Regions from separate parts of the Streptococcus sp. DTU_2020_1000888_1_SI_GRL_NUU_041A genome, predicted to be linked through region 1. Evidence: predicted binding sites of a transcription regulator. Region 1 holds the regulator's gene; the other holds the start of a gene.

Region 1 (3,832 bases):
ATCACGTTGACAGGAGGTACCTTAAATGTCTAATAAATTAAAAGGTATGATTTGGCTGAGAGGTCAAGTGACGCTAGCTAATAAAAGTATTCTATTGCAGGTTTTCATGCCGATTTTCCTTATTTTTCTCTATAAATTTATTTTTTCTTTGAATGGAGCGGGTAAGGAAATTGGAGCGGATAAACTAGCTATTATGTTGCTTACGATCTCTCTGCCTTTCTCTCTAGCCATGTCTGTTGGAACACCCATTATTATAATCTTAGCTGAGGAAAGGGAAAAACGTAATTTGCAAAGTTTGCGCTTGGCTGGTGTGACAGCGGGTCAATACATTCTCTCTGCTTTAATCTGGCCAGCGATTATTGGGATTTTTTATATCGTTATTACCCCAATTTTGGTGGGAGCCAAGCTTTCTAATCAGGTATTCAGCTATAGTTTGGTTCTCTTATTGACCATGCTGGTCTTAATTTTCTTCTTTTTAATGGTTGGTCTGTTTTGTAAAAATCAGGTCATGGCACAATCTCTTAGTGTTCCAGCCATGCTCTTGGCGGCATTTATTCCTATGTTTTCAAATATGAGCGAGGATTTATTTAAGGTGCTGCGTTATAGTTTTATGGGCCTATTTACTAGCTATATGAAAGATTGGTCTCATTTCCATTTATGGAGCGGAGAATTTTTGGCTCTACTAGTTTGGCTGCTTCTTTTTTCAGGAATTTCTTTCTATTTGATGCGCCGTTTGCAAATCTTGGACGACTAATCTAGGTCGCTAGACTGATTTTTAGCACTCTTGAAAAAAGAGTGCTAATTTTTTGAGTTTTTGTCTTGACTTTGGTGTGGAAGAGTGTATAATAGAATCATGAGTTAGCACTCGAGGTGGTTGAGTGCTAATTGACAGCAGAATCTTGATTGGAGGTGATGCCGTGGTCACGGAGCGTCAAAATGAGATTTTGAATTTGATTATTGATATCTTTACCAAGACTCACGAGCCGGTCGGCTCCAAAGCCCTGCAGGATTCTATCAATTCCAGCAGCGCCACTATCCGCAACGATATGGCAGCTTTGGAAAAGCAGGGGCTTCTGGAAAAGGCGCATACGTCCAGCGGCCGTAAGCCGAGCGTGGCTGGTTTTCAGTACTTTGTCAAGCATTCTCTGTCCTTTGATCGTCTCGCTGAGAATGAACTTTATGAGGTTATCAAAGCCTTTGACCATGAGTTTTTCAACTTGGAGGACATTCTTCAACAGGCAGCAGACCTTTTGACCAAGCTCAGTGGATGCACGGTTGTTGCACTGGATGTAGAACCCAGTCGGCAGCGTTTGACAGCTTTTGACATCGTTGTGCTCAGTCAGCACACGGCTCTGGCGGTCTTCACCTTGGATGAGTCCAATACCATTACCAGTCAGTTTATGATTCCGCGTAACTTCTTAAAAGAAGACCTGGATAGGCTTAAAGGCCTAGTAAGGGAGCGGTTCTTGGGACAGACAGTGCTGGACATCCATTACAAGATTCGGACGGAAATTCCGCAGATTATCCAGCGCTATTTCACTACGACGGACAATGTCATTCAGCTTTTTGAGCATATCTTTGGTGATATTTTCAAGGAAAATGTGATTCTGTCTGGCAAGGTTCAGCTCTTGGAATTCTCAGACCTGACGGCCTATCAGTTTTTTGATGACCCGCAGAAAGTAGCCTTTGAGATTCGCGACAGTTTGGCTGAAGATCAGATGCAAAGCGTGCGCGTTGCAGACAGTAGAGAAAGCTGTTTAGCTGATTTGACACTGATTTCCAGCAAATTCTTGATTCCTTATCGAGGATTTGGGGTGTTGGCAGTTGTCGGTCCGGTTAATCTTGACTACCAACGGCTCGTCAGTCAGATGAATGTTGTCAATCGCGTGCTGACCATGAAGCTGACCGACTTCTATCGCTATCTGAGCAGCAATCACTATGAAGTCCATTAAATATAGTATAAATATTCCTAAAAAGGAGGTGCCTTGTGGCAAAACATAAACAAGAAGAACATCCAGAAGATGTGGAAGTAAAAGAGGAAGCTGTAGAAACAGCTGAACAAGCTGAATCAGCAAGCCCTGAAAAATCAGAATTAGAACTAGCTAATGAGCGAGCAGAAGATTTTGAAAACAAATATCTCCGTGCTCATGCAGAAATGCAAAACATCCAGCGACGAGCAAATGAAGAACGTCAGCAGCTGCAAAGATACCGTAGTCAGGATCTGGCAAAAGCTATCTTGCCTTCGATAGATAATCTGGAGCGCGCACTTGCCGTTGAAGGGCTGACAGATGATGTCAAAAAGGGGCTGGAAATGGTGCAGGAAAGTTTGATTCATGCTCTCAAAGAAGAGGGTATCGAAGAAATCCCAGCTGACGGAGCTTTTGACCATAACTATCACATGGCCATTCAAACCGTTCCAGCTGACGATGAGCACCCAGCTGACACTATCGCGCAGGTCTTCCAAAAAGGCTACAAACTTCATGACCGTATCCTGCGCCCAGCAATGGTAGTGGTCTATAACTAGGCTAGAAAACTCGAAAAATCTTGTCCGAGACGACAATAAACTATGAAGAAAGATAAAAAATTGTTCAGCTTTGCTTTTAACGAGCGAAGCGAACCAAAGACGATACTCTTCGCCGTGGCGCTATTCGCGCAAACTTTGAGACCTTAGGCTCAAAGTTTAGTCAAAGAGATTGATAAAGTCAAACTCTGACGGTGGCGCAGCCTAATAAGAGTATCAAAAAGAAAATAGAATATAAAATTTAAGGAGAAAAACACATGTCTAAAATTATTGGTATTGACTTAGGTACAACAAACTCAGCAGTTGCAGTTCTTGAAGGAACTGAAAGCAAAATCATTGCAAATCCAGAAGGAAATCGTACAACCCCATCTGTAGTGTCATTCAAAAATGGTGAAATCATCGTTGGTGATGCGGCAAAACGTCAAGCAGTAACAAATCCAGATACAATCATTTCCATCAAATCAAAAATGGGAACATCTGAAAAAGTAGCTGCTAACGGCAAAGAATACACTCCACAAGAAATCTCAGCTATGATTCTGCAATACTTGAAAGGCTATGCAGAAGAATATCTTGGTGAGAAAGTCAGCAAAGCGGTTATCACAGTTCCAGCCTACTTTAACGATGCGCAACGTCAGGCGACTAAAGACGCTGGTAAAATCGCTGGTCTTGAAGTAGAACGTATCGTCAACGAACCAACTGCAGCAGCCCTTGCTTACGGTCTTGACAAACAAGATAAAGAAGAAAAGATCTTGGTCTTTGACTTAGGTGGCGGTACCTTTGACGTTTCAATCCTTGAGTTGGGTGATGGTGTCTTTGATGTATTGGCAACTGCTGGTGATAACAAACTCGGTGGTGATGACTTTGACCAAAAGATTATCGACCACATGGTGGCTGAGTTCAAGAAAGAGAACGGCATCGACTTGTCAAATGATAAGATGGCGCTTCAACGCTTGAAAGATGCAGCTGAAAAGGCTAAGAAAGACCTTTCAGGTGTGACTTCTACTCAAATCAGCTTGCCGTTTATCACAGCTGGCGACGCTGGACCTCTCCACTTGGAAATGACTTTGACTCGTGCCAAATTCGACGATTTGACTCGTGACTTGGTAGAGCGCACTAAAGAACCAGTTCGCCGTGCTCTTTCTGACGCGGGCTTGAGCTTGTCAGAAATCGACGAAGTAATCTTAGTTGGTGGTTCAACTCGTATCCCGGCTGTTGTAGAAGCTGTTAAGGCTGAAACTGGTAAAGAGCCAAACAAATCTGTGAATCCTGATGAAGTTGTTGCTATGGGTGCAGCTATCCAAGGTGGTGTTA
Region 2 (3,832 bases), 580 kb from region 1:
TGGATGCATAATAAATGAACAAATATGAATTATATGACCATAAATATTCATATATATAAATTTGTTTTTAAAAATAAGCATAATTATTAATGCTTGCTAGATAACTAGTCACAATAAAAAAACTGAACAAATCTGCTCAGTTTTCTAATTGATAAATATAAGATAAAGATTATATCTAATTTGTAGAAATATATAATCCCGTTATTTTCTACATCATACCGCCCATCATGCCTGGATCCATAGCTGGAGCTGGGCTTGCTGGTTCTGGTTGATTAGCCACTACTGCTTCAGTTGTCAAGATAAGACTAGCAACAGAAGCGGCATTTTGCAAGGCTGAACGAGTCACCTTAACTGGGTCAATGATTCCAGCCTCAATCATGTTAACCCATTCGCCAGTCGCAGCATTAAATCCTGTACCAACTTCAGAGTTTTTCAGACGGTCAATGACGATTGAACCTTCAAAGCCTGCATTCAGAGCGATTTGACGAACGGGCTCTTCCAAGGCGCGGAGAACGATGTTACGACCAGTCGCTTCATCCCCTGCCAACTCAAGACCTGCAACAGCGTCCAATACGTTGATATAGGCAGTACCACCACCGGAGACGATTCCTTCTTCTACCGCTGCACGGGTTGCGTTAAGGGCATCTTCGATGCGGAGTTTCATTTCTTTGAGTTCTGTTTCAGTTGCAGCTCCGACCTTAATCACAGCTACACCACCGGACAATTTAGCCAGGCGCTCTTGCAGTTTTTCACGGTCAAACTCAGAAGTGCTGCTTTCAATTTGCGATTTAATGACTGCCACACGGTTAGCAATGGCTTCTGGATTACCAGAACCTTCCACAATCACAGTGCTGTCCTTATCAACAGTGACTTTAGAAGCTTGTCCAAGCGCTTCAATCGTAGCGTCCTTGAGCTCTAAACCAAGGTCATCTGTAATCACTGTACCGCCTGTCAAGACAGCGATATCTTCCAACATAGCCTTACGACGATCACCAAAGCCTGGTGCCTTAACAGCTACGACATTAAAGGTCCCGCGAATCTTGTTAAGAACCAGCGTTGGCAGAGCTTCTCCGTCCACATCATCTGCGACAATCAAGAGCGGACGATTAGTTTTCAAGATATTTTCCAATAAAGGAAGAATCTCTTGAATGTTAGAAATTTTCTTGTCAGTAATCAAGATGTAAGGATTGTCCAGTTCGGCTACCATTTTTTCATTGTCGGTTACCATATATTGAGACAAGTAGCCACGGTCAAACTGCATTCCCTCAACTACATCCAGTTCCGTTTCCATTCCTTTGGACTCTTCAATGGTAATAACGCCGTCATTGCCAACTTTTTCCATAGCTTCAGAGATGTATTCACCGACTTTCTCGCTGCGAGAAGATACGGCTGCGACCTGAGCAATAGCTTCCTTGTTGGAAACTGGTACTGAGTTAGATTTCAGGGCTTCAACAGCTGTCGCAACGGCTGCTTCAATCCCACGGCGGATACCGATTGGATTAGCACCAGCTGTAACATTTTTAATCCCTTCGCGGACGATAGCCTGTGTCAAAACAGTTGCCGTTGTTGTTCCATCACCAGCGATATCGTTGGTCTTTGAAGCAACTTCTGACACCAACTTAGCGCCCATATTTTCAAAATGGTCTTCCAGTTCGATTTCCTTGGCAATGGTCACACCGTCATTGGTGATAAGGGGTGAGCCAAAGGATTTTTCCAAAACGACATTGCGGCCTTTAGGACCCAAAGTTACCTTAACAGTATTCGCTAAGATGTCAACTCCACGAACCATGCTGCTTCTTGCATCTGCTGAAAATTTAATATCTTTTGCCATTTTATTATTCCTCTCTTCTAATCTTACTCGACAACTGCTAGAATATTGGCTTCACTGACTAAGAGATAAGCTTCATCTCCGTCCTTGACTTCCACGCCTGCGTGATTTTCTACGAGAACCTTGTCCCCTTCCTTAACGCTCAGGGCTACCAGCTCACCGTTCAAAGTACGAATACCTTGTCCGACTGCGACAACTTCTGCTGTCTTAGTCGCTGCTTGGCCATTGCCTGCAATGACAAATCCGCCAACTTTCTGCTCTTTTTCTTCTACTTTTAAGACCACACGGTCTCCTAATGGTTTTAACATAGTTTTCCTCCAAAGATTGAATTTTTAGCACTCTAAACTATCGAGTGCTAATCTATAGTTATTATTTTATCACTTGGTCAGAAATAGTCAAGAAAAAAACCGGCTAGATGAAAGAAAAATTTTATTTTTTCTTCGCTGCCTCCTAAAGTCAAAGAAAAAACAAGTCCGAGCTAAAATCCTCTCAGACTTGTCTTTAGGGGAATATCTATCTTGCAAGTTTTAGTTTTGCTTCAAAATCATCAATCACTTTTTGCAGATTTAGGCGTCCTCTATAGATACCATAGCCAAACAAAAGCATGGCTAAGATACCAAGTAGAGCTAGGACGATTCCTGCAATAAGTGCTAGGAGATTGGTCTCATGAAAGAGATAAATCAGAACAAGACCGATGCTGGCAATGGCAAAGAAGAGACTGAACCAGCGTCCTAGATTTTCAATCATATGCTTCTGGTAGTGAATTTCTGTTTCATAGCCTTGAATCAATTCTTGTTCTGTCATGATCTTCTCCGTTCTTTCTTTTACTCTGCTCAAACAAATTTGTATTAGACTAGCTGCAAATCGGACTTACTGCCAGCCTAAAATTGAGCGAGAATTAGTATTTAAGTTGAGGGTCAAAGATGCCAAGCGCTACACCAATCAAAGCAATGACAACCAAGAGGAGCATAACGAGGTTTGGTGATACTTTTTTCTTGGCCATCAGCCACCAACAAAGCGTGATAAAGCCAGCTGTTAAGAGACCTGGATAAACACCATCAATCTTTTCTTGCAACTTCAGGAAAGCTTCGCCATCAGCATTTTTCAGCTCTAATGAAGTCGTTACAGATACCCAAGTTGCAGCAACTGCCCCGATAACCATACCACCAATGACACTGATTGCCTTACGAAGCGCCTGTCCTTTAGGTCCTACAAGGAATTCTACCGCCTTGTCCCCTAATTCATAGCCTTTGAAGTAGGCAAAGCGCATACCGCCATAGATGAGAACATTCCAGACAAGGATGTAGAAGAGAGCGCCGATAGGATTTCCACCTTTAGAGAGTCCAAGGGCAATCCCCAGCAGAACTGGAATCAAAGTTCCAACAACCAAAGAGTCACCGATACCTGCGATAGGTCCCATGAGACCGGCACGCATACCATTGATAGTTTCGCCGTCAACAGCGTCACCATTGGCACGCGCTTCTTCCAAACCAGCTGTAATCCCCACTACCAAAGCTCCAAGCTGAGGTTCTGTGTTGAAGAAAGCTGTATAGGTCTGCATAGCTTCTTTCTGCTCAGCTTTGTCTTTGTAGAGTTCTTCCACGATTGGCAGCATAGAGGTCAAGTAGCCGAAAGTCTGCATGTGCTCTTGAGAGAAGCAAGTCAAATGACCATAGTACCAATGGTGGAATGATTTCGCTAAAGTCTTTTTAGTTATTTTCTTTCTTTCAGCCATCTTAGATATCCTCCTCATCGTCATCAAAATCAGCTCCACCAGCCGGCGCGGTTACTCGAGCTGATTTGATTACTTCCAATTCATAGTAAATTACTGCAAAAATCAATGAAACAACTGCACTGGCAACCAAATTAAGACCAAGTGACTTAGCCAAGGTGAAGCCCACAAAGAATGGGATAAAGTCAGCAGCCTTGGTAACGATTTGTTTCAAGAGAATGGCAATACCGACACATGGGAGAAGAGCTCCGACTGTAAAGAGGGATTTCATG

What was found. The regulator HrcA, encoded in region 1, represses chaperone genes, less so after heat shock. The targets are predictions, from matches to a motif close to TTAGCACTCNNNNNNNNNGAGTGCTAA.
Region 2: a site for HrcA is predicted at 2,161-2,187, ahead of groES (co-chaperone GroES). Genes of this name have one in related genera too.

What each region holds. Positions count from the first base shown of each region.
Region 1 covers NZ_CP135591.1:367,678-371,509, forward strand. Annotated here, with positions in the region: gene RSK81_RS01960 (ABC transporter ATP-binding protein) at 1-33, shown strand, start outside; gene RSK81_RS01965 (ABC transporter permease) at 26-754, shown strand; gene hrcA (heat-inducible transcriptional repressor HrcA) at 918-1,952, shown strand; gene grpE (nucleotide exchange factor GrpE) at 1,988-2,524, shown strand; gene dnaK (molecular chaperone DnaK) at 2,779-3,832, shown strand, end outside.
Region 2 covers NZ_CP135591.1:2,305,838-2,309,669, forward strand. Annotated here, with positions in the region: gene groL (chaperonin GroEL) at 209-1,831, opposite strand; gene groES (co-chaperone GroES) at 1,855-2,136, opposite strand; gene RSK81_RS11375 (hypothetical protein) at 2,342-2,632, opposite strand; gene RSK81_RS11380 (PTS system mannose/fructose/sorbose family transporter subunit IID) at 2,727-3,581, opposite strand; gene RSK81_RS11385 (PTS mannose/fructose/sorbose/N-acetylgalactosamine transporter subunit IIC) at 3,565-3,832, opposite strand, start outside.